Regions from separate parts of the Paenibacillus sp. J23TS9 genome, predicted to be linked through region 1. Evidence: predicted binding sites of a transcription regulator. Region 1 holds the regulator's gene; each other region holds the start of a gene.

The links. The regulator Rex, encoded in region 1, represses fermentation and respiration genes when NADH is low (regulators of the CRP and FNR family bind a similar motif). The targets are predictions, from matches to a motif close to TTGTGAAATATTTCACAA.
Region 2: the regulator Rex is predicted to act here: its motif matches at 5,290-5,307, upstream of qoxA (cytochrome aa3 quinol oxidase subunit II).
Region 3: the regulator Rex is predicted to act here: its motif matches at 6,559-6,576, upstream of nadA (quinolinate synthase NadA).

What each region holds. Positions count from the first base shown of each region.
Region 1 is NZ_BOSG01000001.1:747,919-758,560, forward strand. Features, by position in the region: gene panD (aspartate 1-decarboxylase) at 1-308, shown strand, start outside; gene KJS65_RS03845 (tetratricopeptide repeat protein) at 437-1,066, shown strand; gene dinG (ATP-dependent DNA helicase DinG) at 1,204-4,056, shown strand; gene KJS65_RS03855 (redox-sensing transcriptional repressor Rex) at 4,125-4,790, shown strand; gene KJS65_RS03860 (amidohydrolase) at 4,777-6,078, shown strand; gene KJS65_RS03865 (cell wall elongation regulator TseB-like domain-containing protein) at 6,106-6,621, shown strand; gene KJS65_RS03870 (hypothetical protein) at 6,929-7,453, shown strand; gene KJS65_RS03875 (AAA family ATPase) at 7,453-8,955, shown strand; gene KJS65_RS03880 (3-hydroxyacyl-CoA dehydrogenase family protein) at 9,103-9,975, shown strand; gene KJS65_RS03885 (acetate/propionate family kinase) at 9,972-10,642, shown strand, end outside.
Region 2 is NZ_BOSG01000005.1:103,736-114,377, reverse strand. Features, by position in the region: gene KJS65_RS24505 (FadR/GntR family transcriptional regulator) at 1-538, shown strand, start outside; gene KJS65_RS24500 (hypothetical protein) at 547-1,020, opposite strand; gene KJS65_RS24495 (AEC family transporter) at 1,308-2,228, shown strand; gene KJS65_RS24490 (DUF2339 domain-containing protein) at 2,321-4,216, shown strand; gene KJS65_RS24485 (HAD family hydrolase) at 4,301-5,029, opposite strand; gene qoxA (cytochrome aa3 quinol oxidase subunit II) at 5,492-6,427, shown strand; gene qoxB (cytochrome aa3 quinol oxidase subunit I) at 6,455-8,401, shown strand; gene qoxC (cytochrome aa3 quinol oxidase subunit III) at 8,398-8,994, shown strand; gene qoxD (cytochrome aa3 quinol oxidase subunit IV) at 8,996-9,280, shown strand; gene KJS65_RS24460 (mismatch-specific DNA-glycosylase) at 9,524-10,039, opposite strand; gene KJS65_RS24455 (MurR/RpiR family transcriptional regulator) at 10,265-10,642, opposite strand, start outside.
Region 3 is NZ_BOSG01000009.1:38,415-49,056, forward strand. Features, by position in the region: gene spoIIE (stage II sporulation protein E) at 1-137, shown strand, start outside; gene KJS65_RS28695 (vWA domain-containing protein) at 253-993, shown strand; gene KJS65_RS28700 (serine/threonine protein kinase) at 977-1,924, shown strand; gene tilS (tRNA lysidine(34) synthetase TilS) at 2,015-3,466, shown strand; gene hpt (hypoxanthine phosphoribosyltransferase) at 3,514-4,053, shown strand; gene ftsH (ATP-dependent zinc metalloprotease FtsH) at 4,167-6,287, shown strand; gene nadA (quinolinate synthase NadA) at 6,618-7,556, shown strand; gene nadB (L-aspartate oxidase) at 7,596-9,212, shown strand; gene nadC (carboxylating nicotinate-nucleotide diphosphorylase) at 9,202-10,062, shown strand; gene KJS65_RS28735 (type III pantothenate kinase) at 10,079-10,642, shown strand, end outside.

The DNA of each region.
Region 1 (10,642 bases):
TTACCATTGATGAAGATTTGATGGAAGCTGCCGATCTTCTGGAGAACGAAAAAGTGCAAATCGTGGATAATAACAATGGTGCACGCCTTGAAACCTATGTTATTCCAGGACCCCGGGGCAGCGGCGTGATCTGTCTCAATGGCGCAGCAGCGCGTATGGTTCAGCCTGGAGATACCGTCATTATTATTTCTTATGCCATGATGTCGAGTGATGAAATCAAGAATCACAAGCCTACGGTCGTGTTCGTTAATGAATCGAATCAGCCTAAGACGACCATGAATAAGGAAGTGCACGCTACCATTATTTAAGGTTTGGCTCGACTCGGGTAAAGACAAGGAATGGCAGGTCCATCGAGGAATGAAATTGGCTGTATCTACAAAAAATGAATGCAGGTGACCGCACTGATTTCATTTTTGGTTAAGGGTGGGATGCAGCCATGTTCCAACATGTATTCGCGGAAATGAACCACATGTTAGATGAGATCATGAAACATTACCCGACGGCGCAGGAGGCCCAAAAGCATCAGCTGATACAAAAGTGGAATATGCTTAAAACCATGAGTGATGGAATTATTGATGAGTGGTTATCTTTTGAGGAGAAGATGGGTGAGTTCCGCCAGCATGCCGAGGTGCCTTCCACCTTATTTTCGGAGCAGACACCTGAAATGGAGTTAAACGCATTTGTGCGCGGACAGGGATATTTCCGGTTACTAATGTACCGTCAGGCCGCCCAGCAATTTTCCCAGGTTATCCGTCAATATCCGGACAGTCTTCTGGCCCGGATGTACTTGGCCATGGCACATTTGTATCTCGAGGAAACCAAGGAAGCGCATCTTCATTTTCACTGGATACTCCCGCTGGCCAAAAGCCAGAAGCTGAAGGCCATGATCTACAATGCGTTAGGATGTATCGCCGTGAAGCATGGGAATGCCGGCAAGGCCCAGGAATTTTTTACATTGGCATTGCAGAGTGATCCCACACTTCCCGATCCCTTGGTTAATTTGAAGGTTTGCCAGCAAAACCGCGGTCAGCTTCAATATGGCAGCCAGTTGATTTCCTTAATGTAAGGCAACGCGAAAGGGACGATGCATCTTGCGCAAAAAAGCGCCTTGAGCATCGCCTTTTTGTTGTCACTTAATTTTCAAATGTGAAATCTTCTGTTATGCTGGTAATGAGACTGGAATGAAAGGATTAAACATAAATCATGAAATTTGCCGTACTGGATTTTGAAACGACAGGCAACCAGTCCGCCGATGAAATTATTCAAGTTGGACTTGCCATCATAGAAGAAGATTTGACGATTTCCCGTGTTTATGGTTCCTATGTGAAACCTGGTGTGGAAATTCCGCCTTTTATTACCGGTCTGACAGGCATAACGGAAGCGGATGTTGCAGATGCACCATCGCTGGAAGAGATGCTCATGGAGCTTGTCCCTATGCTGGATGATGTCATTCTTGTAGGACATAATGTTGCGTTTGACTTTAATTTTCTGCAGAATGCGCTGGACCGCAGCGGATATTTGCCGTTTTCCGGCCGGATCCTGGATACACTGGACTTTCTTAAAATATGTTTTCCGTCCCTGACTTCATATCAATTGGGGCAGGTGACAGCGCATTTTCAAATAAAGCATGATCATCCGCATCAAGCCGATAGCGATGCATTAGCTACAGCCTATGTATTGTTAAAATGTCTGGATGAGCTGGATGATCTTCCTCTGATTACTTTGCAGCGCTTAAGTGAGCTTTTTGCAGAGGAAGACAGTGACCTCGGCTGGTTTTTCGACGGTCTGTGTCAACAAAAGGAACAAGAGCCGATACAGGACCTGAACAGCCATACCTTTTACCGCCAACTGGCGCTTGCTGTGGATGATTGGACTGAAATGAAGCCGCCGAGAGAGGAATCGGATGATAATCCACTTTCGGGAGTCGATTTCAAAGAGTATCTTGATGAGATTCAGAAACGGTTAAAAGGTATTATGCCCCAATATGAAGAGCGTGAACCGCAGTCGATTATGTTCGAAGAAGTGATGAATGCCCTGGATCAGGACAAGCATCTACTAATTGAGGCAGGTACGGGCACTGGTAAATCTTTGGGTTACCTGATCCCTTCCATATATCAAAGCGTGAAGCAGCAGCAAAAAGTGATGGTTAGCACGCATACCATTAACCTTCAGGAACAGCTCCGTGAACGGGATGTGCCTCTATTAACACAGGTTGTGCCGTTCCCCTTCAAGGCCGCTGTCTTTAAGGGCAGACAACACTATTTGTGTTTGAGAAAATTTGAACATAAAATAAACAGAAGAGACTTCTTTAATCCCAAGGAAGACACGATAACGGCGGCACAGATGATCGTCTGGCTGGCCCAAACCGAAAATGGGGATGATGAAGAGCTGAATCTCGGCGGGCGTGGCGGCGACTTCTGGGAAACCGTAAGCAGTGATTCCGATTCATGCCTCGGACGAGGCTGCCCATGGTTCCGCAAATGTTATTACCACCGGGCGAAGCATGAAGCAGGCATCGCGGATGTGGTCGTTACGAACCACTCCAAGCTCTTCACCGATGTGAAAGCAGGCCATCAGCTTCTGCCTGCATATGAGCGTCTGGTGATCGATGAAGCGCATCATTTGGAGGATGTGGCAGGCAAGCATCTCGGACTTAATATGAAATATTTCAGTGTGGTCCACACGCTTACCCGCCTGTACAAGGATGGCCGCAGCGGTCAGCTTCCTGCACTACGCCAGCAGCTCCAGTCCTCGGGACAGGAACGCGCCGGAGACTGGATTGCGGCAATCGACCGCATCAGTGAGGATCTGGTCGATGTCAAAGAGAACTGGGATAAGCTCAGCGAATCCCTCTTTAGTCTCATTCCGGAGCGTAATGATGCTGCACCTGGTGATGCCGGTCAGTTTGTACTTCGTTTGCAGCCTGGCAAATGGCCTCAGGAATGGGAGACGCTCAAGGCGCTGGAAAACCAAAATCATGTTAAAATCAGCGAAATTGTGCGCCGCGGGGAGAAAATGCTTGCAGAGTACAAGGAGGATGAAGACGATTACAGCGCGGACAGCCTGATCACGGATCTAAGCGGTCTATTTAAGGATTTGGCAGTCGAGCGGGATGATCTTCGTTTCTTCATGAATCTTAATGATGAGACCGTTGTATACTGGATGGAAGCCAGCAGCCATTACCGGAGCAAGTCACTCCAGCTGTACGCTGTTCCCGTCGATGTAAGCAAGCAGCTCAAGGATTTGTTCTTTGATAAGAAAAAAAGCGTCATATTGACGTCTGCCACGTTGTCTGTGGATAAATCATTCCAATACATGATTGATAATCTGGGATTGCAAGAGGATCAGGAAAACGGGCGATTGGTCTCTGTGCAGCTTCCTTCTCCATTCAATTATCGGGATCAGGCTTTACTGGTGATTCCGCGTGATTTTCCAAGTGTAAAAGGAAGTGTCGGAGATGCAGTGTTTGTGAATACACTGGTTCAATCTTTGGCGGATACCGCGGTTGCTACCCACGGAAGAATGCTCGTATTGTTTACTTCTTACCGCATGCTAAGGCAGGTCCATGAGCCACTCAAAAATGCACTTGCCAGCAGCGATATAACTGTATTAGGCCAAGGTGTTGACAGCGGCAGCCGCACCAAACTCATCCGCAGATTCCAAGACAGCAGCGCTTCTGTACTGCTCGGTACAAGCAGCTTCTGGGAAGGTGTGGATATTCCCGGAGAAGCGCTGACTTGTCTGGCTATTGTAAGGCTGCCATTCCAACCGCCGAACCATCCGCTCGTTGAGGCAAAAAGCGAACTGCTGCAGCGGCAGAAGAAAAACCCGTTTATGAAGCTTTCTGTGCCGCAGGCGGTTATTCGCTTCAAACAGGGCTTTGGTCGGCTGGTACGTACGGCAAATGATCGTGGGATTGTTATTGTATACGATACGCGTGTGATTGAATCCTATTACGGCAAGTACTTCCTATACTCATTGCCAGGACCCAAAATGGAACATATGATTACTGAAAAAATGGTTCCTCGCATATCCGAATGGCTTCATGAGGGCTAAGCATGCATCCGAATCAATTGACTGAAAAACATGTATATAAATTAAGCTGTTAAATAGGGGGAGCAAGCATGAAATCGGAGAAAATATCCGAAGCGGTTGTCCGCAGATTGCCTGTGTATTTAAGATACTTGAATGATCTGAATAAACGCGAGGTATCCACAGTATCATCACAGGAGCTCGGACTGAAGCTGGATTTGAATCCTGCACAGATTCGTAAGGATCTGGCTTATTTCGGGGATTTTGGCCGCAAGGGGATTGGTTACGATGTATCGTACCTGATCGAGAAAATTCGCCATATCCTGAATCTGGACCAGCAGATCAATGCCGTGCTCGTTGGAGCCGGTAATCTGGGTCACGCGCTATCGAATTATAACTTATACCTTCGGGAAAATATCAAGATTGTCGCTGTATTCGATGAGAATCCCAAAAAGGTAGGAACGCGCATCAGTACCTTAACGGTTCAGTCGATGGATGAAATTAGTGAAACGATCAAAGGCCAGAACATCCGTATTGGGATTATTACGGTTCCTGATGTTGAAGCGCAGAATGTGGCAGATAAGTTGATTACCGCCGGTATTGAGGCTATTCTCAACTTCGCACCAACCATTTTGAAGGCGCCTGCGAACATCCGGATCCATGCGGCTGATTTCACAACAGATCTGCTGAGTCTGGCTTATTATTTGGACAATGGAAAGGACGATTCTGCGGATGACGGAGAACATAAAGACAAATAAATGGGTAATTAAGAACGGAAGCTTTGCGGTTTCTGATGCAGACAAGCCGGTGATTCACGGCTGTATGGTGATCGAGGATGACATGATTACTTATATAGGAGAGGAAATGCCTGAGATCGAAAGCGATGTTTCTGTCGTGGATGGAACTCACCTTTTCTTCATGCCAGGACTGGTTAACACCCATGGTCATGCTGCCATGTCACTGCTGCGCGGGTATGGTGATGACCTTGCGCTGCAAATTTGGCTGGAAGAAAAAATGTGGCCTATGGAGGCTAAATTTACTTCTTCAGATGTGTACTGGGGCACTTCACTGTCCGTACTGGAAATGCTGAAAGGCGGTACCACTACGTTCCTGGATATGTATGACCATATGGACCAAGTCGCTAAGGTGGTTAAGGAATCGGGCATGCGTGCATCACTTATGCGCGGGGTTATTGGTCTGTGTCCAGAAGAGGTTCAGCGCCATAAGCTGAATGAAGCTATCGCGTTTGCACGTGACTGGAACGGACAAGCAGACGGTCGTATCACGACTATGATCTCACCACATGCACCATATACCTGCCCTCCGGACTTTATCGAAAAGTTTGTGCAGGCAGCCCATGACATGGATCTGCCGATGCATACCCATATGTCCGAGACGAAGGCTGAAGTGGAACAAAATGTCCGCGATTATGGAGTTCGTCCGGTCGCCCACTTAGAGAAGCTTGGCATGTTCTCGCGTCCTTCTCTGGTGGCACATGCTGTGCATCTGACGGATGAGGAAATTGAAATTCTGGCTGCTAATCATGTTGCTGTCTCCCATAACCCGGGAAGCAATCTGAAGCTGGCCAGTGGGGTGGCCCGCGTAACAGACCTGCTCAAAGCAGGAGTAACCGTATCGCTGGGTACCGATGGAGCGGCAAGCAATAATAATTTGGATATGTTTGAAGAAATGCGTCTTGCGGCATTGATTCATAAAGGTGTTTCCGGCGATCCTACTGCTATTCCTGCAGCCGAAGCACTCAAAATGGGTACGGTGTATGGGGCTCAATCGCTCTTTTTGAAAAATGTGGGTACGCTGGCTCCGGGGATGAAGGCAGATTTCATCGCCCTGAATACGGATCAGGCGCATTTCCTGCCACATACCGATCTTATCTCACATGCTATTTACTCCGCTTGCAGCAAGGATGTTGAGCATGTTTGGGTAGACGGCAAGCAAATTGTGAAACATGGCGCCTGTCTGACGCTGGACGAAGAGCGGATCCGCCGGGAAGCCCAAGCCGCTTTTGATGGTCTTCTGTCCCGATAAGGACGGAGGGCCTCAGAAAGGGAGCTTATGTTAAAGAATAAAAAAACGTGGATATTTCTCGGAATACTGTTACTCCTGCTGCTTGGGTTCGGTTCTTATCGTTATTACATATATGTAACGCAGGATATCCGCGCAGAAGAAACGGCAGCCATTCTCAAAGCCAAACAGGATACCAGTCTGGTAAAGGTGACCGAGGCAGAGAAATCAGTTTGGGACACGATCTGCTGGGCTATTGAAGGGTTGGATAAAGAGAACCGGCCAATTATGGTGTGGGTGACAATGGATGAGAACGGAAAGGTCAAGTCGGGAGAGGGAGCGGTTCATGAGGAGCTGCTTTCAAACGGTTTGTCCGAAGCCCAGATCAAAGAAAAGATTCAAAAGGAAATACCGGATTTGGACAAAATGAGACTGCTGCCTGGAACGTATAACGGAGAATATGCTTGGCAGCTGTTTTACCGCTCTAAGGACCACTATTACTATCAATTCTATCGTTTCAGCGATGGACAAAGTATTGGTGGACCATTTACTCTGCCGAATAGGTGAAAAATCATCCTGAAAATGGAAGAACCTCATTGAAAAATGGGGTTCTTTGGTGTGTACAGGATAAAATTTTAAATAATTTCACACTTTACCTTCGAAATCATATATACGATGTGATATACTTTTATTTGTATTCATGAGATATAAGATATGCAGCTCGATGTATCGGCTGTATTGATGTTGATAGAATAGAGCCTGAATAACCGTGACAAGAAGCTGCTGCCATAGCCTCCTTTGCCGCGGTTGTCTATTTTTTGTATGATGTAACTAGGTAATCTAGTTTTTTCAATTTTGAGAGGAGGACAACTGTTTGAAACTACGTCCAATACCTATTGTGCTTACTGTTGTTGTTTCAGCTGCAATATTGTTTGGTGGCTGGTTCTTTTACCGGCAGACAACCATGCAAGGGCCGCTTCAAAAAATTGTCCAGGATTATAAGGGCGTTAATAATGCTCAATTTAATATTAACCGCAATCAGATCAATTTGAAACTTGATTTGAAGCCGGAAACGAATTTATCTGGTCTTGTCGATCAGATTACGACGAAAGGTAAGTCGGTTGTAGGGAGCCGCACATTGAAATTCGATTTTGTAGATCATTCCTCCGACAAGCTGAATCGATATTGGGATTCCGCCATGTTTTCGGTAGCGGAAGCCATGGATAATAAAAAGTATACGGATATTCCTGCGAAATTGCAGGATCTGGCTAAGGATTCAGGGATCAAAGCCCAAACGGAGATGGACACTAAGAATGTATATATCAGTCTTAGCGATGGAACAGCCAGCAAATTTATCGTATTGCCTCGTGATCCCGCCAAGATAGGGGTGTGGGAATAATGCCAAGATGGATTAAAGAAGTACTCATTGGATTCGTACCCGTGTTGTTTATTTTCCTTGCTTTCATTGGTGTTAATATTATTCCGCTCGTGATCGCAGGACTGATGATCGGCGGCCTGCTGTTCGTAGCCAATATGCGCGGCGGCCTGGCTGTTGGCGCAGGTGCTGAGCGTAAACGTAAAAAGAGTGGTCCTCAGAAGCTCACGTTTGAACAAATCGGCGGCCAAGATAATGCTAAGCAGGAGCTGATGGAAGCTCTCGACTTTTTGATCAAGCATGAAGAAATTCGTAAGCTGGGTATCCGCCCTCTGAAGGGGATTTTGCTGACTGGCCCTCCAGGAACAGGTAAAACACTAATGGCGAAAGCTGCGGCACATTATACGGATTCTGTATTTGTCGCTTCATCAGGCAGTGAGTTCGTAGAAATGTATGTTGGCGTTGGTGCCGGACGTGTCCGCGAGCTTTTCCGTGATGCTCGCAATCGTGCTGCCAAGGAAAATAAGCAAAGCGCCATTATTTTTATTGATGAAATTGATGTTATCGGCGGCAAACGCGAGGGCGGACAGCAGCGTGAATATGACCAGACGCTCAACCAGCTGCTCACCGAGATGGACGGGATTTACTCTTCCGAAAGTCCGCGTATTCTGCTTATTGCAGCCACCAACCGGAAAGAGATGCTGGATAGTGCTCTGCTTCGTCCGGGACGTTTTGACCGGCATATTCAAGTGGACTTGCCTGATAAAAAAGGCCGCAAGCATATTCTTGAGCTTCATGCCAAGAACAAACCGCTTCAGCCCGAAGTGGTCCTGGAAAAGATCGCTGAGGAATCCTATGGCTTCTCCGGTGCCCAGCTTGAAAGTGTGATGAATGAAGCTGCCATTTACGCCATGCGTGAAGGGTTAAAGGAAATCGAACAAAGACATCTGTCGATGTCCATCGATAAGGTTATGATGGGTGAACGTACCGACCGTGAATCTTCACTCGAAGAGAAAAAACGCGTCGCGATTCATGAACTCGGACATGCCATAATGGCAGAGCTTGTCCGTCCGGGGAGCGTCAGCCAGGTTGCACTCAGCCCCCGCGGCAAAGCGCTTGGATATGTGCGCCATAATCCGCAGCAGGAGCAATATTTGTATACAAAATCGTTCCTGGAAGAGCAGATTATGATCGCTTTGGGCGGCGCCGCATCAGAGGAAATATTTTACGGCGGACGCAGTACCGGCTCAAGCAATGATTTTGAGCAGGCGCTGAACATTGTGCAGACCATGATGAAATCCGGGCTCACATCCCTTGGTATTGTGGATCTGGACATGGTGACGAAAGAAGAGCTGATGAAAGAAAACCATATTATTTTGGAAGACCTGATGAAACGGACACGAACCATGCTCGAGGAGCGCCGGACGATCTATGAGCAGTCACTGGATATACTGCTTAAGGAAGAGACGTTATCAGGTGATCAATTTCGGTGTCTATTTCATGAACATTCCCTGTTACCAGCATGAATTGTGATGCTGGTTCTTTTTTTTTACTTTTTTCATGTGCTAAGTTATTATTATAGTTTGGGTCACTATGTGCTCTCTTACAAAAATAAAGAATCGGGTACATTATAAATATAAGAAATAGTGACCATAGGAAGGTGGAAGAGAAACATGTACTTTAAGAAAATTGGTGTGATTGGCGGAGGAACGATGGGCCAAGGTATCGCAGAGATGCTGGCTGCGCGCGGTCTCGATGTTCTTCTGGTTGAGAAATCGCCGGAGAAGCTGGAATACTCCTATTCTTTGATCGAAATGAGTCTGGACAAACAGCTTGAAAAATGGGCTATTACCCAGGCAGAAAAAAAATTAATTTTGGGCAGAATTCATAAGGTGGTACATCTTGCTGAGCTTGGCACTTGCGATATGGTTATTGAGACCATTTCCGAGGATTTGGATGCCAAGAAGCAGGTGTTTTCCCAGCTGGATCAGGTTTGTCCTAATCATATTATCCTTGCCAGCAATACATCTTCACTCAGCCTGACTGAGCTTGCCAGCTCTACGATGTATCCAGAGCGCGTCATCGGCATGCATTTTATTCATCCGGTAAGTAAAGTGGATCTCGTAGAAATTATCCGCGGACTGAAAACCTCGGATACAACCTTTTCAGAAACCAAGCGTTTTGTGGAAGAAGTCGTTCACAAAAAAGGCGTCATGGTTTATGAATCACCAGGATTTGTATCCAGCCGTATGATCTGTTTGATGATTAACGAAGCGTTACATATTCTTCAGGAAGGTGTGGCATCTGCAGAGGATATCGATGATGCTATGCGTATTGGATATCAATTCCAACACGGACCTTTGGAGATGGCTGACCGCTTCGGTCTTGATTCCGTATTGGCTGCTCTTGAGCGCATGTTCCGTGAATTCGGCGAACTGAAATACCGTCCGTCGATTGTATTGAAAAAAATGGTGCGCGCAGGACATTTGGGCGTAAAAACGGGTGAAGGCTTCTTCAAGTATGACAAGGATGGTGACCGGGTATGAAAATTTTAGTCATTAACGCAGGAAGTTCCTCTTTGAAATACCAGCTGTACGATATGAGGGATGAGTCCGTACTGGCAAAAGGCTTGGTGGAGCGGATTGGAATGGACTCTTCCATTGTAACCCATAAGCCAGCGGGGCGTGCCGAGGTTACTGAGGTCAGCGAAATTCTGGAACACACGACAGCAATCCGCAAAGTTCTGGCTTTGCTGACGGATAAAGAGCATGGCGTAATCAGTTCTGTGGAAGATATCGAAGCGGTAGGACACCGTGTTGTCCACGGCGGTGAGTACTTTGGGGAGTCCGCGTTGGTTGATGGAGACGTGAAGACCAAAATCCGACAGCTGTTTGATCTCGCTCCGCTCCATAACCCTGCATCGATGATGGGGATCAAGGCGGCAGAATCAAATATGCCGAACGTACCGCAGGTAGTGGTATTTGATACGGCTTTCCATCAATCCATGCCAGAGCATGCTTATCTATACGCCATTCCAAGAGTGCTATATAGCAAGCATAAGGTAAGACGTTACGGTGCACATGGTACGTCTCATGAGTATGTCAGCAAGACAGCAGCGGAATTCCTAAATCGTCCAATTGAGGATTTAAAGATCATCTCCTGCCATATCGGCAACGGGGCCAGCATCACGGCTGTGAAAGATGGCCGTTCGAT
Region 2 (10,642 bases), on a different contig from region 1:
GCAAGGCGGGGGCACTTTTGTCAAAGCGCCTCCCGTTGATACGACTCCCATACATCCCATGCAGCATTATGCCGACCTATGGGAGGGACGGGCCGCGTCGCTGCGCCATATTTTGGAGGTTCGGCGCGTGCTTGAATCAGGCTGTGCATCACTTGCCGCGCAGCATCGTACAGACGATGATCTTAGCGTCTTCAAGAAACTGCTGGAAGATATGGAACAGTCGGATGATGAGCATTTCATTGAGCAGGCCGACGTCAAGTTCCATCAGCAGATTGCGGCCGCAACCCATAATCCGCTGCTTCTTGACCTGATGGAATCCTTATCCCTCAAGCTCCATGAGAGCATGAAGGATATGCGCGCGCTGTGGTTTTACGCTGAACGTTCCTCTGCGGAACGCCTGCTTCAGGAGCATATGCGGATTTATGAAGCCATTGCGCAGCAGGACTCCAGGGAAGCAACAGCCCGGATGGAGCTTCATATTTCCAAAGTGGAGCAGGTTTTAGATGAGAAGAAGGCCGGGGACCTGCAGCGGATCTAACCAAGAATCTAGTTCTCGATCCGGATTTTCACAGCATCGCTGACCGAATGCACGTCAAGGCATGATAATATGCCTTCGATTCGCTCCAGCATTTTCTCCAAATGTCCGTCATCAATCCGCGGTAAAAAGGTGGCATTTTCAGTCTCGGCAATATATTGGAGTGTATTCAGAAACAGCTCTGTTTCCAGATCAATTTCCGCAAAGTCACGAATCCTGTTGATCAGTTCATCGTAGCAGATATCTTCCAGAGGAAGCATGCCCTCCGACTGCAGGTAGACCTGTTTTAGTTTGGCCTTGACGGCCATATGCCCAACGATCAGGGATGCCCTGCAAAGCCCCTCTTCCATCAGAAGATGGGCTAGATTCATATGGCTTTGGGACAAATCATTCCAGTTGCGGGCTTTTGAATAGAGCTCGTAGACATCTGGTCTGTGATGACTGCCCTCGTCACGGCCCTGAAGATACTCAGTATTGAATAACATACAATCCCCTCCAGTTGAATCGCTTTAATTCTCTATTTATTCGGATCCGAATCACAGTGTAAAACATTTTAAATGAACGCCAGACATAGGCCCGTAGTCCTGATACTTATAGGACCTGATACCGAGTTGAGCCGATTTTCCTATGTTATATATTTCGGACTTCTTTCCTAAAAAATGAAGATAATTCCATTAAAAAAGCGTGAGGAATTGCACCCCTGCTCGCTTCCAAGTGATGCTATAATAAATAAGTTCCAAAGACATCATGACCATTAAAGGAAGCTGAGCTTATGATTACTACGATTTTACTTGAAGTTGTATTGCCTGTTTTTGTGCTGATCGGATTCGGTTCCCTCATGCAGCGCATTTTTCGTCTGGACTTATATACGCTGGCCAAAATCAATTTTTACTGCATTACTCCCGCAGCTGTTTTTATGAGTATGTATCATTCGGATATGTCCGGCGGTCTTCTTGGCACCGTCATTGTATTTTATGCGCTATACGTACTGATTTTGTACCTGATAGGCTCGATCGTGGCCCGCACCATGAAATTCCAAAGCAGTATGAAAGCCGCTTTTAACAACAGTATTATGCTCGACAACTCCGGAAATTACGGCATGCCAATCAACGCCCTTGTATTTAAAGGAGATCCGCTGGCTGCATCCATGCAGGCGCTGATCATGTCTCTGCAGAGTCTGCTGACCTTCACCTACGGCGTCATCGCCATTCAGGGGGTCAAGATGAAGGGGAATTACCGGAGTATGATCATCGGTTTTCTAAAAATGCCTGTTCCCTATGCCTTGGTACTGGGACTGCTGCTGCACGCGCTGCATGCTCCCCTCCCCATTTTTGTTTCTCAGCCCTTAACATATGCCCAGCAGTCTATGGTCGCCATAGCTTTGCTCACACTCGGGGCCCAGATCGTCAAGTATCCTCTCCGTCTTTATCGGCTCGATATTTATATCAGCCTGTTCCTCCGGCTCATTATAGGACCCGCCATCGGCTGCGCCCTTGTATTTGCTCTGGGCCTGAAGGGAATTCCTGCTCAGGCGCTGCTGATTGCATCCGGCATGCCGACCGGCGTCAATACATCCATTCTTGCCGAGGAATATGCTAACGAGCCTGACTTTGCCGCGCAAACGGTGCTGCTCTCCACCCTGTTTAATGTCGTTACGATCACAGGATTGATATCGCTCGCCAAAATGTTTTAAATCTCCAAAAGATTCATTATAGGGCCTCCTATGGTATATTATGTACAGCAGTCAAAAGTACATAAATCTGGAATGCCAGGGGTGAATATCCATTGGATTTATTGGAAAAGAGAATTGCACAGCTTGAGGCTAACATGAAGGAAATGCAGCAGGAGTTAGCCGAGCTGCGCCAAGAAAGGCGAGGGACGGACCGGAACCCTGAGGCTCAGACAACGCCGAGTAATACCAGTCCTCCACCGTACGCCGGAGGACAGCAAGGTTATGCTGCATACGGGCAGGCCGGCATGCAGCATAACCCGCAGCAGGGAATATCAGGTTACCCTAGCCAGAGTCCGTCTTATCAGGGATCGCCGCCCCAAGGGTACTACCCAAATCAAGGGACGGGACAGCCCAATCCGCAGGGAATGAATCCGTATGCTTACAATCAGCAGCGGCCGAATATTCCGCAAGAGCCTAAACCACCAAAGGACTGGGAGCATCTTATCGCCCGAGTGTGGCTTCCGCGCGTCTTTATTGTTGTTCTGCTGCTCGGTGTGCTGTGGGGTTTTACAGCCGCTGTCAGCGCGGGTTATTTGACCGAACCTGTACGCTGCCTTCTCGGCGTTGTTGTCGCAGCTAGCATGTACTGGCTCGGTGAGAGACAGATCCGGAACCAACGTGAGGCGCTGGGACAAGTGCTGCTGGGCGGCGCCATCGGTGTGCTGATTTTATCCGTGTTCGCTGCACATGAGCTGTACAGCCTGATTCCTTCAGCTCTGGCGTTTGTGTTATATATCCTTTCCATCGCACTTTGTGTGTTTACAGCGCAGCGGCGCCGTTCCCAGACACTGATGATCATTGCAACCGTAGCCGGGTATCTGATTCCCTTCCTCGTCCATTCGACCCATCCGAATGCCTGGGTGTTCACGGGCTATGAAGCCATCTTCTCACTTGCGATGATCGCCGTTGCCCTGAAATTTGATTATCGTGCAGCCTATTACGTCGCTGTCGGGGTGCTTCATCTTCCGCTTCTGATCGGTTATGCTGCAGGTGACTTCGGTGAAAGCCGCCATATTTTTATTGCAGCTGTATTTATTCAGCATGCGGTTCTGCTGGCTTATGCCTACTTCGGCCCAGTCCGCCGTAAGCTCGATGAAACCCTGTCGTTGTTTCCAGTATACGGGCTCATGGCACTGTGGATCTATGCACTGTATCCATTTACAGGGGATTCCATCCACTGGCGGCCGCTGATGCTGATTGGCTGGGCTCTGATCTACAGCCTTGCTGCTTTAGGGAAGTACGTGAAGGGAGAACGCCCTCCCGTGTATATATCCATTGCGACGGCTGCCTGGTTCCTCTGGGCACTCGATATACTGAACCAAAGCTACTCTCCTGCAGCCGCCATCGTAATAGGCACTGCTGGATTAATTCTTGGCTTTAAGCTGAAAAACTACATGCAGCAAATTACAGCCGCCGCGGTCTTTCTGTACGGTGTATCCGGGACGCTTTTCCTGATCATACATGATCTTTTCTCAGCCCCAAGCCTTTCCTGGCTCATTTTGCTGATCAGCATCGCGGTTCTTTCTTACGTTATCCGCCACATGTCCGAACCTATAATCTTCGGCCGATTGCCGGATATTCTGATGTGGGCGGATGCCTTATTAGCCATCATCTTTATCACACAGATCACCAATGTGTTGACGGCTGATCTCACATATGATTTCCGTCATCTCGTTCTTTCGGCGGTATGGGCACTATACGCGATTGCAGTTATCGTCTGCGGCATGATTTTCCAAAGACAGATGGTCCGGATCGCAGGGATTGGACTGCTCTTCCTTACACTGGTAAAGGTCATTATCGTGGATCTGCCGGATGTATCGGTAGCCGTCCGGGCGATCCTGTTTATCGGCCTGGGCGCTTTGGGCATGTTCGTTTCCCGGCTGCTGTACAAACGTAAGGACAGTACACCACCTGCTCCTGTGCCTGACGAAACGGCCATAGATCCTTAAAATGTTTCACTTCTTGAACCAAGTAAAAAGCAGATGCCTCTCCCCTAGGGAAAGCATCTGCTTTTTATTTTCCTCCCTCTTCCTTTATGGAAGAAGTACATTGGCAAGCTCCCGGTAACTGACCGCAAGATAATGGGGCTGATGATCCGATTCAGGCTTCACTTGGCGATGGTTGAACCATATGGCTGTCCAGCCGGCTTCAAGCGCACCCACGACATCATTTCGCCAGGAATCTCCGATATAAAAGCTGCGTGAGGCTTCTGTTCCCGTTATTTCATTCACATGCATGAATAGGCGCGGATCCGGTTTGTCATAACCAACGGCTCCAGAGATGAAGATACTCCCCGGGTTTATAATTCTATCCATTGCCAGCGCTTTGATTTTAGCCATCTGATGCTTTGCGGGTCCGTTCGTAATCAATCCGACCACATGACCGGCTGTCTGTAGTGTACGGATGAGTTCAACTGCGCCAGGGAATGGATTGATTCGAAACTGCCCCTCCAAGTATATCTCCTGAATCCGTGCGGCTTCCTTTTCTGTCACTTGTACTCCAAATTCCGCAAGGGCGAGCATGACGCGCTTTACTCTCATTTCCTGCAGATCCTGGTCTGCCCCCGCAGCATTTACACCGCCATGGCGGGCTGATAATGCATCGCTGTAAAATCTGAATCTATGGTAAACCGCCTCATACGGAAAGTCCTCTCCGGTGGACAATACTTTTCTCAGCGCCTGTCTCAGCGGCTCCAAATGATCGTATAACGTATCATCCACATCAAAAAAAATCCCTTTGGGCTTATCTTGAATTTCTCTCATTCCGTTCCCTCTTCGTGATTGTGATTTTTGTTACAGTATTTGATCTTTGTCTATTTTAGCACATTTTTTCTTTGTCCTAGCGGCTTTCAGTGAAATTGCATTTTTGACACAGGCTTGTTTCATCGATTTAAAAGCCCTTCCAATTGTGACAGAACTGGCACAACCGTTCCGGTCATGTCCAATTATGAACAAAAATGAAAATCGCTGAATTTGCCGCTTTTCCGCTGTTAATCATGATATTTGAAGCTTTTTTCAGAAGAATGTGAAGTTTGTCACAGAATATATGTATATTTATGGTAATTATGTATGTTCTTGTATTTGTTTTCGATTTCGCAGGTTACTATGCTAGGGCTATGAGGATTCGCGAATAATCCAACTCAGCAATAACGACATGCTAGAAAGGAGTTTCCCGTGAAAAACAAAAAAAGATGGCTATTAACTACCATACTTATTTCCATCATCATGCTGCTCAGTGGATGTAACTCCATGGTAGTACTGAATCCAAAAGGTCCGGTTGCCAAAACGCAGTCCGATACCATTATTTTCTCGATCCTGATGATGGCTTTTGTTTTACTTGTTGTCTACATCTTATTCGTTTTTATGCTGACCAAATATCGTTCCAGCAAAACAAGCGATGATTATGAACCACCCCACATGGAGGGAAACAAATGGCTGGAATTGATTTGGACGGTGATCCCGATCATTATCGTAGCTATTCTCTCCGTTGTAACAGTGCGCACGACCAATGCTGTTGAAAAGGTGCCAGCCGGCTACGAAACTCAAAAGCCGCTTGTCATTTATGCTGCTTCTTCGAACTGGAAATGGCACTTCAGCTATCCCGAAGAGAATATTGAAACGGTGAACTACGTTAATATTCCAACGAACCGTCCGGTTGAGTTCCGTCTTTACTCTTACGGTCCGATTACAAGCTTCTGGGTTCCGCAGCTCGGTGGTCAGAAATACGCCATGAGCGATATGGTGACCAAGCTGAATCTCGTTGCCGAACATGAAGGTTCATTCATGGGTAAAAACTCGAACTTCTCCGGTAAAGGCTTTGCTCAAATGGAATTCGAGGTGCTTGCTCAAACACCTGCCGAATACAGCAAATGGGTTAAAGACGTTAAGGATACTGCACCAAAGCTCACCGAGCAGGAATTTAACAAGCTGCTTAAGACCGAGATTGTCGGCCGCAAATCGTTTACTTCCACGCACCTTGGCTTCGCGCCTGCTCCGATGGATATGTCCGAACACGGGCATAGCGGAGACAGCAAGTCTGAAAGCACAGACTCCAGCAAGCCTATGGATCATAGCGATATGAGCAATATGGATCATAGTAATATGAGCGATATGGATATGAAAGACATGAATGACAGTTCGTCCATGGAAAGTGGACATTAAGATCATGGAGAAAGGAGACTCAATTGCATGAAATGGGACGAATTTTTTGTAACCGGTGAGCCGATGATTTACGGAGCCATGGTTAGTATTGTGCTCGTATCCATCGCCATCCTCGTCGGATTGACCTATTTTAAGAAATGGGGATATTTATGGCGTGAATGGCTGACCACCGTTGACCATAAACGTATTGGCGTCATGTATATTTTATCAGCTCTCATCATGCTGTTCCGCGGCGGCGTTGACGCACTGTTGATGCGTACGCAGCTTGCGGTACCGGAATCCGGATTTTTGGACTCCCAGCATTATAACGAAATTTTCACAACGCACGGGGTTATTATGATCCTGTTCATGGCGATGCCGTTCGTTATTGGACTTATGAACGTTGTCGTGCCGCTGCAAATCGGCGCGCGTGACGTTGCTTTTCCAAGACTGAATGCTGTCAGCTTCTGGCTCTTCTTCGCAGGAGCTATGCTGTTCAACATTTCGTTTGTCATCGGGGGATCACCGGATGCCGGTTGGTCAGCGTACTTCCCGCTTGCAAGTCTTGAATTCAGCCCGACGGTAGGTAACAACTTCTACTCGCTCGCGCTGCAGATTTCCGGTATCGGTACATTGATGACAGGCGTTAACTTCATCGTGACGATCCTGAAAATGCGTGCACCTGGCATGAAGCTGATGCGTATGCCAATGTTCACATGGTCGGTTCTGATTACGAACGTTATCATTTTGTTCGCATTCCCGGTTCTGACCGTAGCCCTCGCTTTGATGATGTTCGACCGCGTCTTCGGCAGCCAGTTCTTCACCATGGCTAACGGCGGTATGGATATGCTATGGGCCAACCTATTCTGGGTTTGGGGCCATCCTGAGGTATACATTGTTATTTTGCCGGCCTTCGGTATATTCAGTGATATTATCTCTACCTTCTCGAAAAAGAATTTGTACGGGTATAAATCGATGGTGTTCAGTATGGTCATCATTTCGCTCCTGTCCTTCCTCGTATGGGCTCACCATTTCTATACGATGGGCGCCGGAGCCATGGTCAACGGGTTCTTCTCCATCACGACGATGCTGATTGCCGTTCCGACCGGGGTTAAAATATTCAACTGGCTGTTTACGCTAAGGAAAGGTAAAATTACATTCACCTCTCCAATGCTGTACGCGATGGCCTTTATTCCGATCTTTACCTTCGGCGGCGTTACGGGCGTTATGCTCGCAATGGCAAGTGCCGATTACCAGTACCATAATACGATGTTCCTGGTTGCCCACTTCCACTACGTACTTATTCCAGGTACCGTGTTCGGGGTACTCGCCGGTCTTCATTACTGGTTCCCTAAGATTTTTGGTTTCCGTCTGAACGAACGCCGTGCCAAAACAGCCTTCTGGCTGATTGTCGTAGGCTTTAACGTTGCCTTTATGCCGCTGTTCTTCCTTGGACTACAAGGAATGACGCGCCGGATGTATACCTATTCGGCAGACACAGGCTTTGGTCCGCTTAACATGATTGCAACCATTGGTGCATTTGTTCTGGCTATTGGCTTTGTCGTTCTGTGCTACAACTTCTACTACAGCTTCCGTCACAGCCCACGCGATGAGCACGGAGATCCATGGGATGCACGTACGCTGGAGTGGAGCATACCGAGTCCGGTTCCTGTTTACAACTTTGCTAAAGTACCACATGTTGAATCCCAGGATGCCTTCTGGCATGCTAAAAAACATAATGTTCCTCTGTTTAAAGAGGGCCCTTATGAAGAGATTCATATGCCTAGCAACAGCGGGCAGCCATTCATTCTTGGTGTAATTATGTTCTTCGCCGGCTTCTTCCTGGTCTTCAGCTGGTTCATTCCTGCCCTCATTGCAGGCATAGGCGTGGTAATCATGCTGGCGGTACGTTCCTTCGAACGCGATCACGGCTATCACATCTCGGCGAAGGAAATTGCCGCTACCGAACAGAAATTGCGGGGTGATTCCGTATGAAAATAAATGATGCACTGCCGCTGGAGTACAGAACGGAAGAGAATAGCAATAAGATCTTCGGTTTCTGGCTTTTCCTCGGCGCTGAAATTGTCCTTTTCTCGACGCTGTTCGCCGTATATTTGGTTCTCTGGAACCGTACGGGCAGCGGCCCGACCGGCAAAGATCTTTTCGAGATCAACGGTGTCATCTGGGAAACAGTTCTTCTCTTGACCAGCAGCTTCACCTGCGGCCTTGGCATTCATGCCATGCGCCTCGGGCTCAAGAAGCCGATGATGATCTTCTTCGGTATCACTCTGCTGATGGGCCTTGGCTTCCTCGGCATTGAGATTACCGAGTTCGTAAATTATGTGCATGAAGGTGCGACGCTGCAAACCAGTGCCTTCTTGTCCAGCTTGTTCGTCCTCCTGGGTACTCACGGTCTTCACGTGACCATGGGCTTCCTGTGGGGTGCAGGCATCCTGATTCAGATCAAACGCCAGGGCTTTACGGATGAGACGACCAACAAGTCGTTTATCTTCTCCCTGTACTGGCACTTTCTCGACGTGGTCTGGATCTTCATCTTCAGCTTTGTCTACCTGAAAGGATTGATGTAATATGGCACGATTATTCCCGATACGTCACGTGATGGGATATATCTTCTCGCTAGTCCTTTCACTTGTGGCACTGGGCGTTATCTACTGGGATCTGACGTTCACCGCAGGCATCGTTATTCTGGTGATTTGTGCATTGATTCAGGCATCTCTGCAGCTGGTGCTGTTCATGCACATCGGTGAGACTTCTTCCAAGAAGCAGTTGTACCTCAATATCGGTTATGCGGTATTCGTTGGCGTCGTTACGGTTTTCGGTACGTTGTTTACGATGATTTGGGGATTTAGATAAGTTTGATGGTAAGAGAAAAAAAGCTGTCCCTCACGGGACAGCTTTTTTGTGTTGTGCGGCGCCCTGTTGACGGGCGTAGTTACCTATACAGCTGGCAGCGCTTTGCGGCTGAACGTTGCTGCAATCGTTAGCCCTCTCCGCTGGAGTCATGTTTATGATCCAACATTCGCTCCTTCAAAAAGAGGCTGGGCGCTATGTCCGGCCTCCCTGACTTCTTGTCACCCGATTTGTTCCCATCTTCAGCTACTCTTCATTCTGCGCTATATACCCCGCAAGCTGACGGTAGATGCCCACGATCTCTTCCATTGGCATCCGCACCAAGCCGCTGGAGGAAGGGGCAACGAACTCGTGTATCTCAGGGATGACCGGGCTTGGTTGAAAGCCCCAGTTCACCTTAGTCTTTTTGCTGTATTCGGTATATACGCCTTTTCCGACAAAGCAAGCGATCTTGGGTCGATATTCTTTCAGTTTTGCATGCAGAATATCTCTCCCTTCCGCATACTCGCTGCGGTCGATATCGTCAATTCCCCGCGTTGGGCGGGCGACGATGTTGGTAAAACCGTAGCCAAGTCTCAGCAGGTCCTGATCCTCGGATGCCTCATAAAGCCGCGGTGTCAGGCCCGCACGATGCAGAATCCGGTAAAAATTGTTGCGCGGATTGGCGTAATGATGACCGGTCTCCCCAGACAGCAGGCTTGGATTAAAGCCAATAAACAAGACCGACAATCCATAATCCAGATGATCCGGTATTTCCGGCATTAAGACCACCCCCTATATATATTGTTGGTGACATTAAGCTTGCGATCATCGTACACCCCATAGTAGTTACCCGTGAGCTGTTCATCCGAACCTCCGGGAATAGGAATGTAATCAGTATCCATTTTTCATTATCTTTCCGGCCATTGTTTCACCTTGGAACCATGAAAAAAGACTCCCGGATGAGAGTCGAATGGCATCACTTGGTTTTGTAGAATCCGTACTTTTTTAATACAGCTTGTCCGAGGTCGCTTTGGCGGTAATCTCTCTGTATTTAATGGCCTCACTCTTCATTTTCAGCGACACGGCCACATTCAGAATATCAATAATTGCGAGCTGTGAGATTTTAGCCGCAAGTGAGCTGCCCTGCAGCGGATTTTCCCTACCCACCATAATAAGGACGATATCCGCAACTTTCGTAATTGGCGAGCGGGCATTACTCGTAATGGCAATAATGCGGGCACCCGCTTTTTTGGCAATGTTAAGGTTATCGATGGTATCTTTCGTGCTCCCCGAGATTGACAGTCCGACGGCCACATCCCCCTTATTCATCAGCGAAGCCTGCATCGCCTGAAAATGGGTATCTGTATTCGCCATACTATTCTT
Region 3 (10,642 bases), on a different contig from region 1:
TGATTCGTTATCAGCAAAATATGATTCATGATGATATGACCGTTGTGGTAGGCAAAGTCGAACATTATCGTCCGGAATGGACGACGCTGCATGTACCTGGTCTTGAAAGAATGGAGCGCCCGCGTACCGTAAGCTAATCTATGATGATTACCCGGGAAATGCGGCGGAAGGAGGAAAATGGAGCGTTTGGAATCTCTCAAAAGTGGAAATGATAGAAGCAAGAGAAAACCACTTTTGGGAGGATGATAGATCGTGAAACAGATTCTTTTGATAACGGACGGATGTTCGAACGTGGGGACAAGCCCGGTGCTGGCGGCAGCCCACGCTTTTCAGGAGGGAATTACGGTCAATGTGGCGGGGGTGGTGGATTACGGAACAATCGGTGAGTTGGGCAGTCTTGAGATCGCTGAAATTGCCAAGGCGGGAGGAGGAGTCAGCCAGGTTGTGGGTACGAGGCAGCTTGCCCAAACCATGCAGATGATGACGCGAAAAACGGTGGTTCAGACCATTCATCAAGCGGTTAATAGGGAGTTAAAGCAAATATTGGGACATACCACATTAGAGGAGCTGCCTCCATCACAACGCTCGCAAGTGGTGCAGGTCGTCGACGAAATGACGGAAACAACATCGCTGCAGGTTGCGCTTTTAATTGATGCTAGTGCCAGTATGAAACCGAAGCTTAGTGCTGTAGAGGATGCCATCCGTGACTTGATGCTCAGCCTTCAGGCGCGCGAAGGCATCAGTGAGATTGCCGTATTCCATTTTCCGGGACGCCGGAGCGGGGAGGATGCGGTGCTCGACAGCGATTGGACGCGGGATGCGGGTACATTAAGAGCGCTGTTTCAACGACTTCAGATGAAAGGAGCCACACCGACCGGACCTGCCATCATGAGGGTGATTGATTTCTTCCGTTATGGTACACTAGATGAACATCAAACATGGCGGGGAAATACCGATGAAGGAGAAGGGATGCTCGGTGACTACGTCGTCTAAACCGGCGTATCCGGCCGGAACAGTCATTACAGGAAAATGGCGCAAAGGCCGCTTTGTCATCCGGCGCGTGCTGGGCCAGGGAGCCAACGGGATTGTATACCTTGTTCAAAAGGAGGGCTCCCGTAATCCGTATGCTCTGAAAATGGGATATGATACGCTGGATCTCCAGTCTGAGATCAATGTGCTGATGTCATTGCAGTCGAAACGCAAGTCTTCAGCATCGCCCAGAGGTGGCTCACGTATGTCCTATCTGCTCGATGTGGATGACTTTAAGGGACAGCAAGGGGATATACCGTTTTATGTTATGCGCTATTTTCCGGGCAGCTCATTACATCATTTTATACGCAAACGCGGCCGGGAATGGATTGGCCTTACAGGACTGCGTCTTCTGGAAAAGCTGAACGGACTGCACCGATCAGGTTTTATTTTCGGGGACTTAAAGCCGGAGAATGTAATGGTATCCGATGTCGGCCATGTGGAGCTGATTGATTACGGTGGGGTAAGCTCGATCGGACGGAGCGTCAAGCAGTTCACGGAGTGGTACGACAGAGGATATTGGAACGCCGGCTCACGCACTAGCGATGAGGGGTATGACTTGTTTGCCTTTGCGGTTCTAATCATACAGCTTCTAAATGAAGAGGATTTGAAAACGGCTGCTGTGCAGCATCTGCCTCAGACCCGGAGTCCGGGACAGCTGTTATCCCTGGTGCAGCGGAGTCCAAAGCTTAAGCCGTATTCAGAGTGGCTGCGGCGGGCAATCCGCGGGGAATTTTCTAATTCACATGAAGCGCTCAAGCTGTGGAAGGAAACGATTTATACACCGGCTTTAGTTGGCAAGCTGCCGGGTAAAACACCGCGTTGGCTGATTAATGCATTCGCCCTTTCCATCATGATTGTGTGTCTGGCTTGCCTATGGGCATTTTTCTTGTGAATATGCGAGCAGGCTGATTGGAATGGATGAAAGTAATGAGAGCAACAAATCGTTAATACATAGGGTATGCTGTAGAAGAGGGGATTTTGGATGGAAAGCAGGGCTGACTTGAATACGCTGATGGAACATGTTCTCCATACGGCCGGGGAGCATGACTTATGGTTGCCCCATGACACCATTGTAGTCGCAGTGTCCGGCGGACCGGATTCTGTGGCTCTTTTGCATGTCCTGCACCAGATTTCAAAGCGGTATATCCCTCTGCAGCTTATTTGCGCGCATGTTCATCATGGTCTTCGTGCAGAATCAGACAGCGAGGAGGAGCTTGTCCGTCATCTGGCGCAAGAGCTAAACCTCCCGTACGAGACGGTGAGAATTGATGTTCTTTCTTATATGAAGGAAAGCGGAAAGGGTTTTGAGGAGGCGGCGCGGGATAAACGATATGCATTTTTGCATGAAATCGCAAAGCGGCACGGTGCCTCCTCGATTGCACTTGCCCACCATGCCGATGATCAGGCTGAAACCGTCCTGCTGCATTTGCTCCGGGGCAGCGGCCTTGGAGGCCTCAAAGGCATGAAGATTAAAAGATGCGAAAAAAATGTGGAACTCATTCGTCCCTTTTTACGTATATACAAAACGGACCTTATGAGCATTTGTAAGCAGAATGGTTATGCGTACGCCATTGACAGCTCTAATCTCTCCAATCAATACAGACGAAATGCGATTCGGCTGGATGTGCTGCCCTTTTTGGGGCAATATAATGGTCAGATCAGGCAATCGCTGGTTCAACTTGCCGATATAGCGGGTATGGAAGATGATTACATGGAGCAGGCTGCGAATCATGCATATCATGATTTAGTACAGCATAAGGATGGAAGGCTCTACTTTCAGGCGCCTTCCTTTTTGGCCTTACATGTCGCTTTACAACGAAGGTTGATTAAACTAATATTAAATTATCTGTCGGCAGGCATTGAAATCACCGATTTTCACAAGATTGAGCTTATCCGCCAAAGTATTGATCAGAACAAAAGCACGACCTGGAGCCTTGATATTGGAGGAGGCTTGGCCTGCATACGCGAATACGATATGATATTGTTTATGCAAAGGCCGCCAGAGCAGTCCAAGAGCTATACATATGAGCTTCAAACTGCTGTTCCGGAATTGTGTATTCCTGAGATTGGCAAAAAGTTGAAAATGAAGGTGCAGTCGCCGCATGACCGTTATTTTTCGAACATGGCCGGAGCCTGCGCTGAAGCAGTGTTTGATGCCGGCCAACTGAAATATCCATTAACACTCCGTTCAAGGCTGCCTGGAGATACCATGAAAGTCATGGGATTAAACGGAAGCAAAAAGGTAAAAGATATTTTCATTGACGCGAAGATACCTCCATCCGTGCGCTCCCGCATTCCTGTGTTAGTTGATGGTTCAGGCAACATGATCTGGATTCCGGGGGTCCGGCGCTCCATGCATGCTGCAGTCGGGACACAAACGACATCCGTTCTCCACATGTGTCTGGAGGATACAGAGGCAGTGGAGCAACTGTAATGGTCATTGTAAGACTTTCATAGTATAAACGTAGGAGGTTCGCTCAGTTGCAAAACGATATTCAAGAAGTTCTCATCAGCGAAGAAGAAATCCAGAAGAAAATCAAGGAACTTGGAGCTCAGCTCAGCAAGGTTTATGAAGGACGCAATCCTTTGGTCATTTGTGTTTTGAAAGGTGCGTTTATTTTCATGGCCGATTTGGTTAAAAATATGACAGTACCCATGGAACTCGATTTCATGGCGGTGTCGAGCTACGGCGCATCCACCAAATCATCGGGTGTCGTCAAAATCATCAAGGATTTGGATGTACCTGTTGACGGTCGCGATGTCCTGATTGTTGAAGACATTATCGACAGCGGTCTCACACTCAGTCATTTGATTGAGCTCCTGAAGAGCCGCAACGCCAAATCCACGTGCGTAGTCACCTTGTTTGATAAACCCGTACGTCGTACCGTAGATCTGGAAGCGGATTACACAGGCTTTACCCTGCCTGATGCTTTTGTCGTCGGATACGGTTTGGATTACGCCGAACACTACCGGAACCTGCCCTACATTGGGATCTTGAAACCGGAAATCTATTCCCACTAATGGTGATACTCCAGCCCATGGACTTATACTTGGTTCATGCTAATACCACCTCTGTTGAGATGGTCAGACAGGCTATGGTAAAATAATTAAAGTGTTTCGAGAGGAGGTAGGGGATGAATCGGTTCATCCGGAATTCTGGTTTTTATTTGATTCTTTTTTTAGTTGTGGTGGGCATTGTCCAGTTTGTAAGTAATAGCGGTGAATCTGCTCACAATCCTAGATACGATGAATTTCGGCAAGAGATCAAGGCTGGCAATGTGAAGGATATCACGGTTCAATTTGACGGTTACGCCTATCTCGTAACCGGTAAATATAATCAAAAACCGGACGGGGTCAAATCAGACAGCTTCTCGACCTACATTCCGGCTACAGATGCCGCGATTCAGGAACTGGTAGATGCCAGTGATAAAAACGGCATGACATATACCCAGAAGAAAATGGAAGGCGAAAGTATTTGGCTGACGCTGCTTTCTTCCATGATTCCTTTGGTCATTATGTTCATTCTCTTCTTCTTCCTGTTCAATCAGGCGCAGGGCGGCGGCGGCAAAGTCATGAACTTCGGCAAGAGCCGTGCCCGTCTATATAATGAAGAGAAGAAGAGAGTCACATTTGAGGATGTGGCTGGAGCCGATGAAGAGAAACAGGAGCTCGTCGAGGTCGTGGAATTCCTGAAGGATCCGCGGAAGTTTGCCGCAGTAGGAGCGCGTATCCCTAAAGGGGTTCTGCTCGTAGGTCCTCCGGGAACAGGTAAAACACTCCTCGCCCGTGCAGTGGCTGGTGAAGCCGGCGTTCCTTTCTTTACCATTTCCGGTTCTGACTTCGTGGAAATGTTCGTAGGTGTGGGTGCATCCCGTGTACGTGACTTGTTTGAAAACGCGAAAAAGAATGCACCATGTATTATCTTTATCGATGAAATCGATGCAGTTGGCCGTCAGCGTGGTGCCGGTCTTGGCGGAGGCCATGACGAGCGCGAACAAACGCTGAACCAATTGCTCGTAGAGATGGATGGTTTCGGCGGTAATGAAGGTATTATCATCGTTGCGGCAACCAACCGTGCTGATATTCTCGACCCTGCACTCCTGCGTCCGGGACGTTTTGACCGTCAAATTACGGTGGATCGTCCGGATGTAAGAGGCCGCGAAGCTGTGTTGAAAGTCCATGCCCGCAATAAACCGCTGACAAAAGACGTTAAGCTGGATATTGTGGCTAAACGCACCACAGGCTTTACGGGTGCAGAACTGGAGAACCTGATGAATGAGGCTGCCCTGCTTGCGGCACGCCGTAACCGGAAGGATATATCCATGCGTGAGGTTGACGAAGCGATTGACCGTGTTATTGTCGGTACTGAGAAGCGCAGCCGCGTGATCAGTGACCGTGAGAAACGGATCGTTGCTTATCACGAAGCTGGTCATACCATTGTCGGCTACTTCCTGGAAAATGCCGATATGGTGCATAAGGTAACGATTATTCCTCGCGGCCGTGCCGGCGGATATGTTATCATGATGCCGAAGGAAGACCGCATGCTCGTAACGAAACAGGAGTTGCTGGATAAAGTAACAGGTCTCTTGGGGGGCCGGGTGTCCGAGGAAGTCTTTATTGGTGAAATCGGAACTGGCGCCTACAGTGACTTCCAGCAGGCAACCGGTATTGTTCGCAGCATGATTATGGAATACGGTATGAGTGAGAAGCTTGGACCGCTGCAGTTCGGTTCGACCCAAGGCCAGGTATTCCTGGGCCGGGATCTCGGACATGAACAGAACTACAGTGATTCCATCGCATATGAGATTGATCAGGAAATGCAGCGCATGACAAACGAATGTTATCAGCGTTGTAAAGAATTACTCATCAAGCACTCCAAAGAAGTTCATCTCATCGCGAATACACTGCTTGAGAAGGAAACGTTGGAACTTGATCAAATCAGAGAACTGATCGAGCAAGGATACCTGTCGGAAGATGGACCGCATGATGGTGGAGACGACGAAGGTTCTTCCGAAAATGGCGCAGCAATCATCGACAATATTGGCGATGTACGCGTCCGCATTCAAGGCAAGGATGATGCATCCGATCTGCCAACGAATGAAATTCCGAATGACGTTCCTGAGAACATCACGAATGATACGCCTGAAAGTCCGGCCGACATTCCTGGAGATATTCCAAACGATGTTCCGAATTCGGGTCCAGCAGATGATCGCAATCCAGGTAACGGAGGCACACCTCCCGAATCCAGATCCTAATGGTTCCTGACCCTATAGTATGATGAATCAGCCCGGAAGACGACGGCAATCGTCTTCCGGGCTTTTTATTGTTTATATAAAATATTTTAAATTTTATTTTTAAAGTGACATACGCTTTACACGAGAATGGAATGCATGAAAGGGGCAATGCAAAGGGATTTTTTACATATCAGCCCCGTTTTCCGGCAAGGGAACAGCCAATTGACAGCCCGGGAAACCTTGTGTACATTAGTTGGTAACTGAAAAGACCTCGAGGCTTGGACACCCAACTTTGAGAGAAATTTCACAAATGTTGATCTTGAATGACATCATAAAAGGAGTGGGTCACTGGTGGAAGCTCTTGCGCTGCAGCATAAAGAGGAACAAAAACGGGAATTAACGGAGAAGCTGATTCAGCTTAAAAAGGAAAGAAACGCTATTATTCTTGCTCATTATTATCAAAGAGACGAAATTCAGGAGGTTGCTGATTTCCGCGGCGATTCCTTTTTGCTAGCACAAAAGGCAGCACAAACGGATGCGGAGACTATTGTATTCTGCGGCGTGCATTTCATGGGGGAAAGCGCGAAAATACTGGCTCCGAACAAGACGGTTCTGATTCCGGATGAACGCGCAGGATGCCCGATGGCGGATATGGTCAATGTGGATGGCCTCCGCAAGCTGAAAGCACAGCATCCGAATGCCAAAGTTGTTACATATATCAATTCCTCTGCCGATGTCAAAGCAGAAACGGATATTTGCTGTACTTCTGCCAACGCCGTTAGAGTGATACAATCCCTGGACTGTGATGAAATTATCTGGGTGCCGGATAAGAATCTCGGCCATTATGTGCAGCAGCATACCGACAAGAAGATGATCATTTGGGAAGGCTATTGCAACACGCATGATATGTTGACAGTCAAAGACGTTGTTGAGATGAGAGCCAAGCATCCGAACGCCCAGTTTGTCGTACATCCGGAATGCCGGCCGGAGGTGGTGGAGATGGGTGATTTCGTAGGAAGCACCACTGCCATCATCGATTACTGCAAAAAATCAGATTGCCAGGAGTTTATTGTGGGTACGGAAGATGGAACCGGATACCAGCTCCGCCTGGACAGCCCGAATAAAGCCTTCCATTTTGCCACCAAATATCTGGTATGCCCGAACATGAAGGTCAACAATCTCAAAAAATTGGTGAAGTGTCTGGAAACCATGAAGCCGCAGATTTATGTGCCGCCGGTTGTTGCAGATCAAGCCCGAATTTCCTTAGAGCGCATGTTACAGGTAAAGTAGCATGCGCTACTCTTTCTCTTAAGACAGGTGAATGGATCCATGATTCCTCAGTATTTGGTTGACTTTGACTTGCAATCCCTGCCCTGTATTGAAACCGATGTTCTTGTGATTGGCTCAGGAATCGCGGGATTATATACGGCAATTGAGGCTGGCAAAGACCATAACGTTATCATGATTACCAAAAATGCACTTTTGGAAAGTAATACCCGGTATGCTCAGGGCGGTATTGCTGCTGTTACCTCGGAGGATGACTCTCCAGCCTACCACCGCGAGGATACGCTGATGGCCGGGGCTGGGCTATGCTCCTCTGCTGCTGTTGATGTACTCGTGAACGAAGGCCCGGAGGGTGTAAGGGAGTTAATCCGGTTAGGCACGTCCTTTGACCTCGAGAATGGCGAGCTTGCTCTAACCCAGGAAGGGGCCCACAGCCGCCGGCGAATTCTGCATGCGAATGGGGATGCGACCGGATTTGAGATTGTGAGGGCACTCGCCGCGCAGGTTCAGATACATGATCGTGTACAGGTGTGGGAGCATCATTTTGTCATTGATGTGATAGCCATAGAAAACGAGTGCATCGGAGCCCTTGTACAACGTCCGGATGGTCAGAGAGTGTACATAAAGGCGGGGGCTACGATTTTGTGCACCGGAGGAGCCGGGCAGCTCTACCGTTATACAACAAATCCCGATGTTGCTACTGCAGACGGTATTGCCATTGCCCACCGGGCGGGAGCGCAAATCCGCGATATGGAATTTATCCAGTTTCACCCGACTGCCTTATGTTACCCGGGTGCTCCACGTTTCCTGATCTCGGAGGCCGTACGGGGCGAAGGTGCTGTGCTGCGCAATATCAAGGGTGAACGTTTTATGGAAAAGTACCATGAGCTGCTCGAGCTGGCACCGCGTGATATCGTGGCCCGTGCCATCGTAAGTGAGATGGAGGAGACGAGATCTACCTTTGTCTATTTGGATATTACGCATGAATCGGAGGATATGCTTAAGCACCGTTTTCCCACCATTTATGAGACCTGCATGAATTATGGGCTGGATTTGGCTGCCGATTGGATTCCTGTGGCTCCGGCTGCGCATTATATGATGGGTGGAGTCAAAACGGATCTCAATGGGGAGAGCAGCGTGTCACGTCTTTTTGCCTGTGGCGAAGTTTCCTCAACGGGAGTTCATGGCGCTAACCGTCTGGCGAGCAATTCCCTGTCAGAGGCCATTGTGTTTGGCAAACGGATTGTGAATCGTATCAAAGACCTGACGCCTTTATACGGAACGGCAAATATTACACATGAGGATGAAGAGCGGACAGGCGCGCCCAAGCAAGCGATGATCGAACGCAGACTTAAGCTGCAGAAAGTCATGGTTAGATACGCCGGGCTCAGACGCAATGAGACGCTCCTTTATAAAGGGATGGACGAGCTGAATCGCCAGCTTCCGATCTTTCATTCGGAGCTCACCAGGAAGGAAGAGTTTGAATTTGCGAACATGCTGACCAGCTGTTTGTTGGTCACTCGCGCCGCTCTGGAGCGCAAGGAGAGCCGAGGCGCACATTACAGGGAGGATTATCCTCAGAAGGACGACGCGATGTGGCGCAAGCACTTGCTTCAGCATCGTCAAGATGAAATCATGGAGGAGTTCAGCGATGATGTTTAACGGATATAATGAGGGTCTGGTGGAATCCATTCGCTTGTGGCTGCAGGAGGATGTGGGTTCTGGTGATATTACGACCATGACAACGATTCCGGCAGGCCGTGAATCCAAAGGGATCATTCACGCTAAGGATGCCGGTATTGTGGCGGGCATTCCAGTCGCGGAGCTGGTGTTTCAAGTGGTAGACCCTTCTCTGTCCTTTACGGCCCATGTCAAGGACGGAGATCATGTGGAAAAGGGTACCGTACTAGCAGTCGTTGAAGGCAGCACGCATCATATTTTAACGGGAGAGCGGATTGCTTTGAATCTGCTGCAGCGTCTTTCGGGCATTGCCACCCGGACGCGTACATTCGTTGATGCACTGGAAGGACTGCCGGCCCGACTGGTCGATACACGCAAAACAACGCCAGGGCATCGTATGCTGGAGAAATATGCTGTCCGGATCGGCGGCGGTGCGAATCACAGGTTTGGTCTATATGATGCCGTCATGATTAAAGATAACCATATCAAAGGGGCGGGCGGAATCCGCAGAGCAGTTGAGCGTGCACGTGCCCATATACCACATACGATGACCATCGAAGTGGAAACAGAGTCCCTGCAGCAGGTAGAAGAGGCGCTGGAAGCCGGCGCTGATATTATTATGCTGGACAATATGGATAAAGATATGATGAAAGAGGCTGTCAGACGGATTAAGACGAAGGCTCCACATGTGCGTGTGGAGGCTTCAGGAAATGTCTCACTGCAGACGGTCAAAGGAATTGCCGAGTGCGGGGTTGACGTAATATCCGTAGGGCGGTTAACCTATTCTTTTGAGAGTCTCGACATCAGTCTGGATCTCAATGCTGTAAAGTAAAGGAGGGATCATCCTCGTGATCCTTGTCATCGACATCGGGAACACCAACATTGTGCTGGGCATATACAAGAGACGTGAACTTCTCCATCATTTTCGTCTCAGCACCATTCGTCATTCGACATCGGATGAATATGGAGTTTTGTTTCATAATCTATTCCACATGTCCGGAATACCGGTTTCGGATATCCAGGGGGTTATTATGTCCTCCGTTGTCCCGCCGATGGTGCATATTATTGAGGAAATGTGCCGCAAATATATCCATAAGCAACCGCTTATGGTGGGACCAGGCATTCGAACAGGGCTAAATCTGCGTTCTGAAAATCCGCGGGAGGTTGGAGCGGACCGTATTGTGAATGCGGTGGCGGCAGTGGATCTCTACAAAGGGCCGCTTGTTGTGGTTGATTTCGGAACAGCCACTACATTTGACTGTATCGATGAAAAGGGGAACTATCTCGGCGGAGCCATTGTTCCGGGGATCGGTATAGCTACGGAGGCCTTGGTTCAGCGGGCATCGAAGCTTCCGCGCATTGAACTGGAAAAGCCCAAAAAAGTCATTGGCCGCAATACAGTCCATGCAATG